DNA from 3 places in the Pseudoalteromonas ardens genome. Region 2 is predicted to be linked to each of the others. Evidence: predicted binding sites of a transcription regulator. Region 2 holds the regulator's gene; each other region holds the start of a gene.
The links. Region 2 encodes MetJ, which represses methionine synthesis genes. Its sites were predicted from a motif close to TAGACGTCTAGACGTCTA; they were not measured.

Region 1 (3,288 bases), on a different contig from region 2:
TGTGGTAGAGCACTTCTTTACCCAGTTCTTCATCGTTAGATGCTTTAAGGCCCGCCTTGATGTTGTCAATCATCTCTTTTTTCAGACGTTTAAAATCATCTTCACGGAAACCCGGGTTGAGTAACTGCTCACTGACTAACGCATACCACTGCGACGCATTGTCTTTGTGCACACGACCACGTAACGACAGCATTTCTTTGTCGATCTGATAATCGAAGCTTCCCGCAATCGGATAAAGTGCCTTTTGGATTTCTTTATACGACTTGCTCTGCGAGCCGCCATTAGCAATCATGGCTGCAGTCAATGCTGCGACGCCTTTTTTCCCTTTCGGATCGGCCGCCGCGCCGGTATAGAATAACAAGTTTACATCTACCAGAGGTGAAGCATTGGTGTTATCCAGTACAGAGAAATACTGCTGTTTTGGCTGGCTAAGTTGTGCAACCAGGTTATCCAGCTCAACTTCTTTGTCAAACCCCGCCACTTCCGTCAGATCAGACATAGTCACTGTGGTACGACCGCTGTCAACAAAATAACGGTTGGCTACATCGCGAATATCCTCGGCGCTCACTGAATCACTGGTCGCATACAACGTGTTGATCACTTCCGGATCGCGCTCAAAGTGCATGTACTCCGCCAGCATGCTGGCAATCGCCTGTGATGAGTCCAGCCCGTTCGCAAAGTTGTATTTAAGATTAGATTTAAGTGCTGCGAGTTTATCGCTGTCGACCAGCTCAGTGCGCGCAGTCGCATAAGTACGGTTGATGGCGTCACGCACTACGGCCAGGTCACTTTCTTCATTCACCTTCACAAAAACATGCAGCAGGCCCGGATCTTTGGTCTCGGCATTGTAGGTAAACATCTGACTGGCAATTTGCTTATCGACTACCAGCTCTTGATACAGCTCTGAGTTTTCAGAGAAATACAGTTGTGAGATCAGATCCAGTGCCGCACGATCTTTTTTCTGTGGCTCCCACGCTGTGCCTTTGTAAGAGACCAATAGCCAATGACCAGGCAGGCCGTCATAATGCTCATGCACGTATCTGGCTTGCTGCTGCTGTGGCTCAACCGGAATATCAGCAACGTAATTACCGCGCTGCCAGCCACCCCAGTGTTTTTTAACCATCTTCATGGTTTCCTGCGGATCCACGTCGCCGACAATCACAATCGAGACATATTCCGGCTTATAAAAGCGCTCAAAGAAAACCTGACCATACGCCATCTGGTCTGGCATGGCTTCGATATCTTCGAAGAAACCCATCGTGGTGTGCTTATAGGTATGTTTATCAAAGGCTTCTTTACGCACAGCACTTAACAGCTTGCGAATAGGACTGGCGTTGTTCTTCAGGTATTCGCCCTTTACCGTTAAGGCTTCGGTGCGGAACTGAGACTCGCTATAGCTCAGGTTCTGAAAAATATCGGCTTTGATCTCTAAAACCTTGTCCAGGTGCTCTTTAGAGAAGTTCAGATGGTAGTTAGTATAATCATTGGTGGTGTAAGCGCGGTTATCTACGCCTGAATTTTTCAGGATGTCAGCGTACACATCTTGGGGGAATTTCTCTGAGCCCTTAAACATCATGTGCTCAAAAAAGTGCGCAAATCCGGTGCGACCCGGTTCAACTTCATTACGCGAACCAACAGACACGGGGATCTGTAACGAGACAACATCAGGATAATCGGTTTTCACCACCATGACGCGCAGGCCATTATCCAACTCTTCCAGGACGTAGTCCTGCGCAAACACCTTGTTACTTGCCTGGGCCTGAACTTGGCCTGGCGTCTGCTCAGTCGATTGCTGAGAGGTTACGCACCCGGTCAGTGCCAGTGACACCGCCAGGCTGGTCGCCAGTAGTTTAAATTTCATATGCTTCCCTTAAATCTGTAGTGATTATTATTTTTGGCCTCGCGCGAGTGAGGCACATCGTTCCCAATTATGCCGCAATCCCGCTTGAATTCATCTTTACGCGCTCATTTTATGTAAAAAAATATGAACTGCATTGACCCGAACAAAGCTATCAGCAAAACAACGGCTTGCTCAAAAGCCGCAAAATCATATGAAAGAATTTCATGGGTATTGAATTTGTTTCAAGAAAAAAATCTATCTAGACGTCTAAATGGCTGCTATATTAGATCCCAGAAACTGAATTTTTGCCGGAGCCAAGATCATGGCGTTATCACTACAAGAGAAAATCTTAGACCCGAACCAAGGGGTATATTTGATTGGTACGACTCCGCCCAAATCCGGTACGGAGCGAGACAAAGTTGAGCGTATTGCCACTAAGCTACTCGACCGTCTGCACGAAATTGAATACGACGGCGTTATCATTTACGACATTCAGGACGAAAGTAGTCGCACCAATGTGCCCCGTCCTTTTCCGTTTAAAGAAACAGTCGATCCCTGTGAGTACAGCCGCCTGGTCAAGTCTTTGTCAAAGCTGGACGTGATCACGTATAAAAGTGTGGCTCAACGCGACAGCGCTGAATTTAATCAGTGGCTCAGCACCACCAAACAAGAGTTTGGTCTGAATAATTTAGTGCTGGTTGGCTCGCCGTCTTCGCAAGGTAAAATCAATTTACCACTGCCAGAGGCGTATCAGACGCTGGCCCAGCACGAAGAAAACTTTTTCCTCGGTGGGGTTACTATTGCTGAACGTCATGCATCCAAACGCAATGAACACGAGCGACTGATTGAGAAAACCACCCAGGGCTGCGAGTTCTTTATTTCTCAGGCCGTCTATGATGCACAGGCCACCATAGACTTGATCACCAGCTATGCCCGCACCTGCAAACAGCAAGGCATTGCGCCTAAACGGCTGATCCTGACTTTCACCCCGTGCGGCGGTGAGAAAACCTTGCAATTTATGGAATGGTTGGGCATTTCCGTGCCTGAAGCAACCAAATGGCGCATGCTGGATGCAGGCAACACCCTGAGTGAATCGATCCGCATTTGTCGTGAGAATTTGGATTCAATTCTGCGTAGTTGTGCTCACCTGGATGTTCCGCTGGGACTGAACATAGAAAGTCTGACTAACCGCAAAGAAGAGATCGATGCGTCTATCAATCTCTATCGCCTGCTCAAAGCCACCATGGAGCTGACACTGGCGGAAAAGCAGATCGCTTAGTAATACCAATTTGGAACCAATAAAAAACCGAGCACACTGGCTCGGTTTTTTTATTTTCAGACATCAGGTTATTCGGACTTTTGCTCTCTGCCAAGCAGTGCCATGGCCGCTTCTTTGACGTCTTTTTGTTGATACAGCACCTGATAGATCTGCTCCGTGATAGGCATTT
Region 2 (3,288 bases):
AAAGGTAACATGGTGGCTGTGATCAGTAATGGTACTGCTATTTTGGGATTAGGTAACCTGGGTCCGTTGGCGTCCAAGCCAGTGATGGAAGGTAAAGCCCTGCTGTTTAAGCGCTTTGCTGGCCTGGATTCAATTGATATTGAAGTTAAGCACCGTACAACTGAAGACTTTATCAATACAGTTGCAAATATTGCCGATACTTTTGGCGGTATTAACCTGGAAGACATCAAAGCACCTGAGTGTTTTGAGATTGAGCGTGCGCTGATCGAGCGATGTGATGTGCCGGTATTCCATGATGATCAGCACGGCACCGCGATTGTCACCGCTGCGGGTATGTTGAATGCGCTGGAGATCCAGGGCAAGAACATTCATGACGCCATTATCGTTTGTCTGGGAGCGGGTGCAGCTGCCATCGCGTGTATGGAGCTTTTGATTAAGTGTGGCGCACAACGTGAACACATTTATATGCTTGACCGCAAAGGGGTTATTCACACTCGTCGTGATGATCTCAACGAATACAAGAAGTTGTTTGCCAATAACACGGACAAGCGCACGTTACAGGACGTGATCGAAGATGCCGACGTGTTTGTGGGTGTCTCTGGCCCGGATCTGTTGTCACCGGAAGATCTGAAATTAATGGCTGATAAGCCAGTGGTATTTGCCTGTTCTAACCCGGACCCTGAGATCAGCCCGGAAGTGGCACATGGCGCGCGTGATGATCTGATCATGGCAACGGGTCGCTCTGATTACCCTAACCAGGTGAACAATGTACTGTGCTTCCCGTTTATCTTCCGGGGTGCGCTGGACGTGCGTGCCACGGCCATTAACGATGAAATGAAGATTGCAGCGGTAGAAGCAATCCGCAGCATTGCCAAAGAGCCAGTGCCAGCTGAAGTACTTAAAGCGGCGGATGTGGACAGCCTGGAGTTTGGTGAACATTACATCATCCCTAAGCCGATGGACCCACGTTTGTTGCCACGTATCGCCAGAGCCGTTGCTGAGGCCGCGGTAGAGTCGGGTGTTGCACAAATTGAGATGCCAGAAAACTACATGGCATAAGCCAGCCTGAGCAAAAAAAAGCCTCACAATGTGAGGCTTTTTTTATTGCTGTTTTTCACTGGCACTGCAAAGATTATTCTTCATTAATCTCTGGGATCTCCAGACCCATTTCCGTCATGATCTGACGGACTTCTGCCGGGATTTTTTCCGGGTTGTCTTTGCGCAGATCTTCGTCACCAGGGAGTGGCTGGCCGGTAAAGGCATGCAGAAATGCCTCACACAGTAACTCACTGTTCGTCGCGTGGCGCAGGTTATTGACCTGGCGACGGGTGCGCTCATCGGTCAGCACTTTCAGTACGTTGAGCGGGATAGAAACAGTAATCTTTTTTACCTGTTCTGATTTCTTACCGTGTTCTGCATAAGGGTGAATATATTCACCGTTCCATTTAGCCATAGTGATGTACTTGCCTCAGTGTTGTAGATGCAATGCGAATAAGACTGTGTACTGTGTATGGATCCAACCGTGACACGTAGGCTCTCTGTTGGCAATGTTGCACGTCATTTGCCATAGTTTAAGCTCAAATACTCAGTCTTATTAGCATAGAGTTCGCGTTGAGTGGCGAAATTTTATCGGTTTAAAAAAGATAGTCAAATACTAGTTATTTAGCCATTTAGCGGTATAAATGTTTTGACTTCTAACTTTTGTTCATCTAACCTTTTAGACGTCTAAACATCTAATTCATCCAGGTGACCTATGAGCCAAAGCAACAAGTCAACCATAGCGGTACGTACAGGCATAGATGCTGACAAGCATCATGGTGCGGTGGTGCCGCCGCTTTATCTGTCGACCACCTATTCTTTCGCGGATTTTGATAAAAAGCGCGATTACGATTATGGCCGCAGTGGTAACCCGAATCGCGATATTCTTGCGCAAACACTGGCGGAGCTGGAAGGTGGCGCTAAGGGGATCATTACCGCAACGGGTATGGCCGCGGTTCACCTGGTGACTCAGTTACTGAATGCTGATGATACCTTAGTGATCCCACACGACTGTTATGGGGGCAGCTACCGCTTGTTTACCTCGCTGGAAAAGCGTGGTTTGCTCAAGGTAAAAGTACTGGATCTGACACGCAGTGACAGTTTGCAGGAAATTCTGGCCATTAAACCTAAACTGGTCTGGATTGAAACACCAAGTAACCCCATTTTACGCTTAACGGATATCCAGGCTGTTGTGGATGTCGCCGCGCAGTGCGGTGCGCTGGTTGCTGCTGACAATACTTTCTTGTCGCCGGCACTGCAAAACCCCATCGCATTTGGGGTCGATATAGTGGTGCATTCCACCACTAAATATATCAATGGTCACTCTGATGTTGTGGGTGGGGCTGTGATTGCCAAAACCGAAGAGCTGGGTGATGAACTGGCCTGGTGGGCCAACAATATCGGCATCACGGGTGCGCCGTTTGACAGCTACCTGACTTTACGTGGATTGCGTACACTCAATGTTCGCCTTAAACAGCATCAGGAGAATGCGCTGGCGATTGCACGTTACCTTGAGCAATCAGAGTTTGTTAGCCAGGTTTATTATCCCGGGCTGGAAAGCCACCCTCAGCACGCACTGGCGAAACAGCAGCAGCAAGGTTTCGGCGGCATGGTGAGTTTTGATATTAAAGGGGAACTGGCGGATGCTGCTAAGTTCCTGACCAGTGTGAAGCAATTCTCCCTGGCAGAATCCCTGGGGGGCGTTGAAAGTTTGATCTGTCACCCGGCAACTATGACACATGCCGGCATGGACCCGGCTGCACGGCTTGAGGCGGGTGTTGGTGACACACTGATCCGTATTTCAGTGGGGATTGAGGAAATCGACGATTTATTAGCAGACTTTGAGCAGGCATTTGCTGCGGTGAAGGCCGCGCAAGGCAACTCCAGTGACAATGCGAAAGCATTTAAGCTCTCGCCAGCACATACGGCATTGTGGTAGAAGAAATGACAAAAGCAGTACATAAATTCGGCGGGTCGAGCCTGAGCTCGGCTGCTCGTTATCAGGCGGTTGCCAATATCATCATTGGGCAGTGCCAGAGCGGTGACTGTATCGTGGTATCGGCTGCAGGTAAAACGACCAATACTTTGGTTGCCTTGTGGCAGAGTTATCAGCAGCAGGACGAACGGGCTTTTAGTGACATCTTGTTGCAAGTGGAAAACCATCAGTTGCAGCTAATTGATGAATTGTTTAACGCACCGCAGCAATCCTCGCTGGTCGCTGAATTACGGGATGAGCTGAGTAGCATCGGT
Region 3 (3,288 bases), on a different contig from region 2:
CTTCAGAACCTGTTGCAATCAGGATAAGCTCTGGCTCACCGTCACAGCTCAGCACGTAACCACCTTGCTTAATAGCTGCTACCTGCTCGTCACTACGCGCCTGTTGCTCAAGCCCCTGACGGGTAAATACCAGTGACGTAGGACCATCTTTACGTTCAATCGCCTGCTGCCAGGCAACCGCAGATTCAACCTGGTCACACGGACGCCAGTTAACCAGGTTTGGTGTCATGCGCATGCTTGCAAGCTGCTCTACCGGCTGGTGTGTCGGGCCATCTTCACCCAGACCGATTGAATCGTGGGTGTAAACAAAAATACTGGGTTGCTTCATCAATGCAGCCATACGTACCGCGTTACGCGCGTATTCCATAAACATCAGGAAGGTCGCACCGTAAGGAATGAAGCCTTTGTGCAGTGCAATACCATTCATGATGGCTGACATGCCGAATTCACGTACACCATAGAAAATGTAGTTACCTGACGCATCGTCAGCGGTCAGACCTTTAGAGCCTTCCCATAACGTCAGGTTTGAACCTGCCAGATCCGCAGAGCCACCCATAAATTCAGGTAGCAATGGACCAAACGCGTTCAATGCATTTTGTGACGCTTTACGAGTTGCCGGATTGGCTGGGTTCGCCTGTAACTGTGCGATGTACTCTGCACTTTTCTGTGCCCAGTCAGCAGGTAACTCACCTTTGGTACGACGTTCAAACTCTGCCGCCAGTTCAGGGTAATGCATCTGGTACTCAGTGAATTTAACCAGCCATTCGCTCTGAATTTGTTGACCGTGCGCCGCAGCATCCCACTTTGCGTAAACAGACTCAGGAATGTCAAACGCTTCGTGCTCCCAACCCAGGAATTCGCGAGCCGCTTTGATCTCGTCATCCCCCAGAGGGGCACCGTGACAATCATGGCTACCCGACTTGTTTGGTGAGCCGTAACCAATGACTGTCTTACAGCAGATCAAAGTTGGCTTATCTGATTCAGCACGTGCTGCTTCGATAGCAGCAGTGATCGCCTCGCTGTCATGACCGTCTACATCCGCAATCACATGCCAGCCATATGCTTCGAAACGCTTTGGTGTATCGTCGCTAAACCAGCCTTCTACTTCACCGTCAATAGAGATGCCGTTGTCATCCCAAAATGCGATGAGCTTGCCCAAGCCCAGAGTACCAGCCAAAGAACACGCTTCGTGCGAAATACCTTCCATCAAACAGCCATCGCCTAAAAAGGCATACGTGTAGTGATTCACGATGTCGTATTCATCACGGTTAAACTGTGCTGCCAGTGCTTTTTCGGCAATCGCCATACCTACCGCATTGGTGATGCCCTGGCCCAGTGGTCCAGTCGTGGTTTCGATACCTGGAGCATAACCATACTCAGGGTGGCCAGGTGTTTTGGAATGCATTTGGCGGAAGTTTTTCAGTTCATCGATCGACAGATCATAACCAGACAAATGCAACAGAGAATAAATGAGCATGGAGCCATGGCCATTTGATAATACAAAGCGGTCACGATCGACCCAATCTGGGTTATTTGGGTTGTGCTTTAAATAATCGCGCCACAATACCTCTGCGATATCGGCCATACCCATAGGGGCACCCGGGTGACCGGATTTGGCCTTTTGAACTGCGTCCATGGACAGAACGCGTATGGCATTTGCAAGTTCTTTGCGAGATGGCATGAAGTCTCCTACTTTTTTTGTCATTTGAGTGGCAAATCTGTACCTAATATACCCGTGTGGCGACGTTGTCACGTTTACCTTTATGTGTGGCAATTCAATGCATGACACGCCGAAATGCAGGTAACTCGATTATAAAATTGGTCCCCATTCTTACCTATTAGGGTAACCACTGCAATTAAAAATCAATGAAATCTTAGCGTCATTGGGGACTTTTTTACTGCGTTTTTCGCAAAGGTTTAAAATTAGACGTCTAGGCGTAAAAAAGCTATGCAGCCGTGCGCGTTTTCGATAATATATCGCTCTGATTTTTTCGCGCTATTCCTGTTGTTTGTGAAGCGCAATATTTGTGAGCATAAATACAATGGCAAAACATTTATTTACTTCTGAATCTGTTTCTGAGGGTCATCCGGATAAAATCGCCGATCAGATCTCTGATGCGGTACTAGATGCTATCCTTGAGCAAGATCCAAAAGCACGTGTTGCGTGTGAAACTTACGTAAAAACCGGCATGGTGATGGTCGGTGGTGAAATCACCACTAGCGCCTGGGTTGATATTGAAGAATTAACGCGTAAAACGGTACGCGAAATTGGCTACACTCATTCAGATATGGGTTTTGACGCCGACTCGTGTGCAATTCTGAACACCATTGGTAAACAATCACCTGATATCAACCAGGGTGTTGACCGTACTCGTCCTGAAGAGCAAGGCGCGGGCGACCAGGGCCTCATGTTTGGTTATGCCTGTAACGAAACTGACGTACTAATGCCGGCACCAATCACTTACTCACACCGTCTGGTTCAACGTCAGGCACAGGTGCGTAAAGATGGTACTCTGCCTTGGTTGCGTCCAGACGCTAAGTCACAGGTAACATTTGCCTATGAAAACGGCAAAGCAGTGGGCATTGACGCGGTTGTTCTGTCAACGCAGCACTGTGATTCAGTTTCTCAGGATGATCTGGTTGAAGCTGTGATGGAAACCATCATCAAGCCAGTACTACCCGCTGAGCTTATCACTGAAGCAACTAAGTTCTTCATCAACCCAACTGGCCGTTTCGTTATCGGTGGTCCAATGGGTGACTGTGGTCTGACTGGCCGTAAAATCATCGTAGATACATACGGTGGTATGGCACGTCACGGTGGTGGTGCATTCTCAGGTAAAGATCCATCAAAAGTTGACCGTTCAGCCGCTTACGCAGCACGTTATGTTGCTAAGAACATTGTCGCAGCAGGCCTTGCAGACAAATGTGAAATCCAGGTGTCTTACGCAATTGGTGTTGCTGAGCCAACATCTATCAGTGTTGAAACCTTCGGCACAGGTAAACTAGAAGAAGCACGTCTGATCGAATTGATCCGCGACCACTTCGACCTGCGTCCTTATGGCCTGATCACTATGCTGGACCTTGAACGTCCAATCTATCAGCCAACTGCGGCGTACGGTCACTTCGGCCGTAATGAATTCCCGTGGGAAGCAACAGACAAAGCAGAAGCGCTTAAAGCAGCTGCTGGTCTATAATTGTAAACTCAGATTTACAGATAAGGCGCCTTAGGGCGCCTTTTGTTTTGCAATTCTAAATAATTAATTCCCAGAGATCAGAAACTCTTCAATA

Region 1: QNM19_RS15490 (methylenetetrahydrofolate reductase) is a predicted target of MetJ. The motif match lies at 2,101-2,118, and genes of this name have one in related genera.
Region 3: metK (methionine adenosyltransferase) is a predicted target of MetJ. The motif match lies at 1,925-1,942, and genes of this name have one in related genera.

The regions. Positions count from the first base shown of each region.
Region 1 covers NZ_JASJUV010000004.1:405,417-408,704, reverse strand. Annotated here, with positions in the region: gene QNM19_RS15495 (M16 family metallopeptidase) at 1-1,861, opposite strand, end outside; gene QNM19_RS15490 (methylenetetrahydrofolate reductase) at 2,163-3,119, shown strand; gene gpsA (NAD(P)H-dependent glycerol-3-phosphate dehydrogenase) at 3,188-3,288, opposite strand, start outside.
Region 2 covers NZ_JASJUV010000011.1:91,546-94,833, reverse strand. Annotated here, with positions in the region: gene QNM19_RS23020 (malic enzyme-like NAD(P)-binding protein) at 1-1,059, shown strand, start outside; gene metJ (met regulon transcriptional regulator MetJ) at 1,133-1,453, opposite strand; gene metB (cystathionine gamma-synthase) at 1,754-2,977, shown strand; gene metL (bifunctional aspartate kinase/homoserine dehydrogenase II) at 2,983-3,288, shown strand, end outside.
Region 3 covers NZ_JASJUV010000002.1:1,156,447-1,159,734, forward strand. Annotated here, with positions in the region: gene tkt (transketolase) at 1-1,681, opposite strand, end outside; gene metK (methionine adenosyltransferase) at 2,043-3,194, shown strand; gene QNM19_RS10105 (HDOD domain-containing protein) at 3,258-3,288, opposite strand, start outside.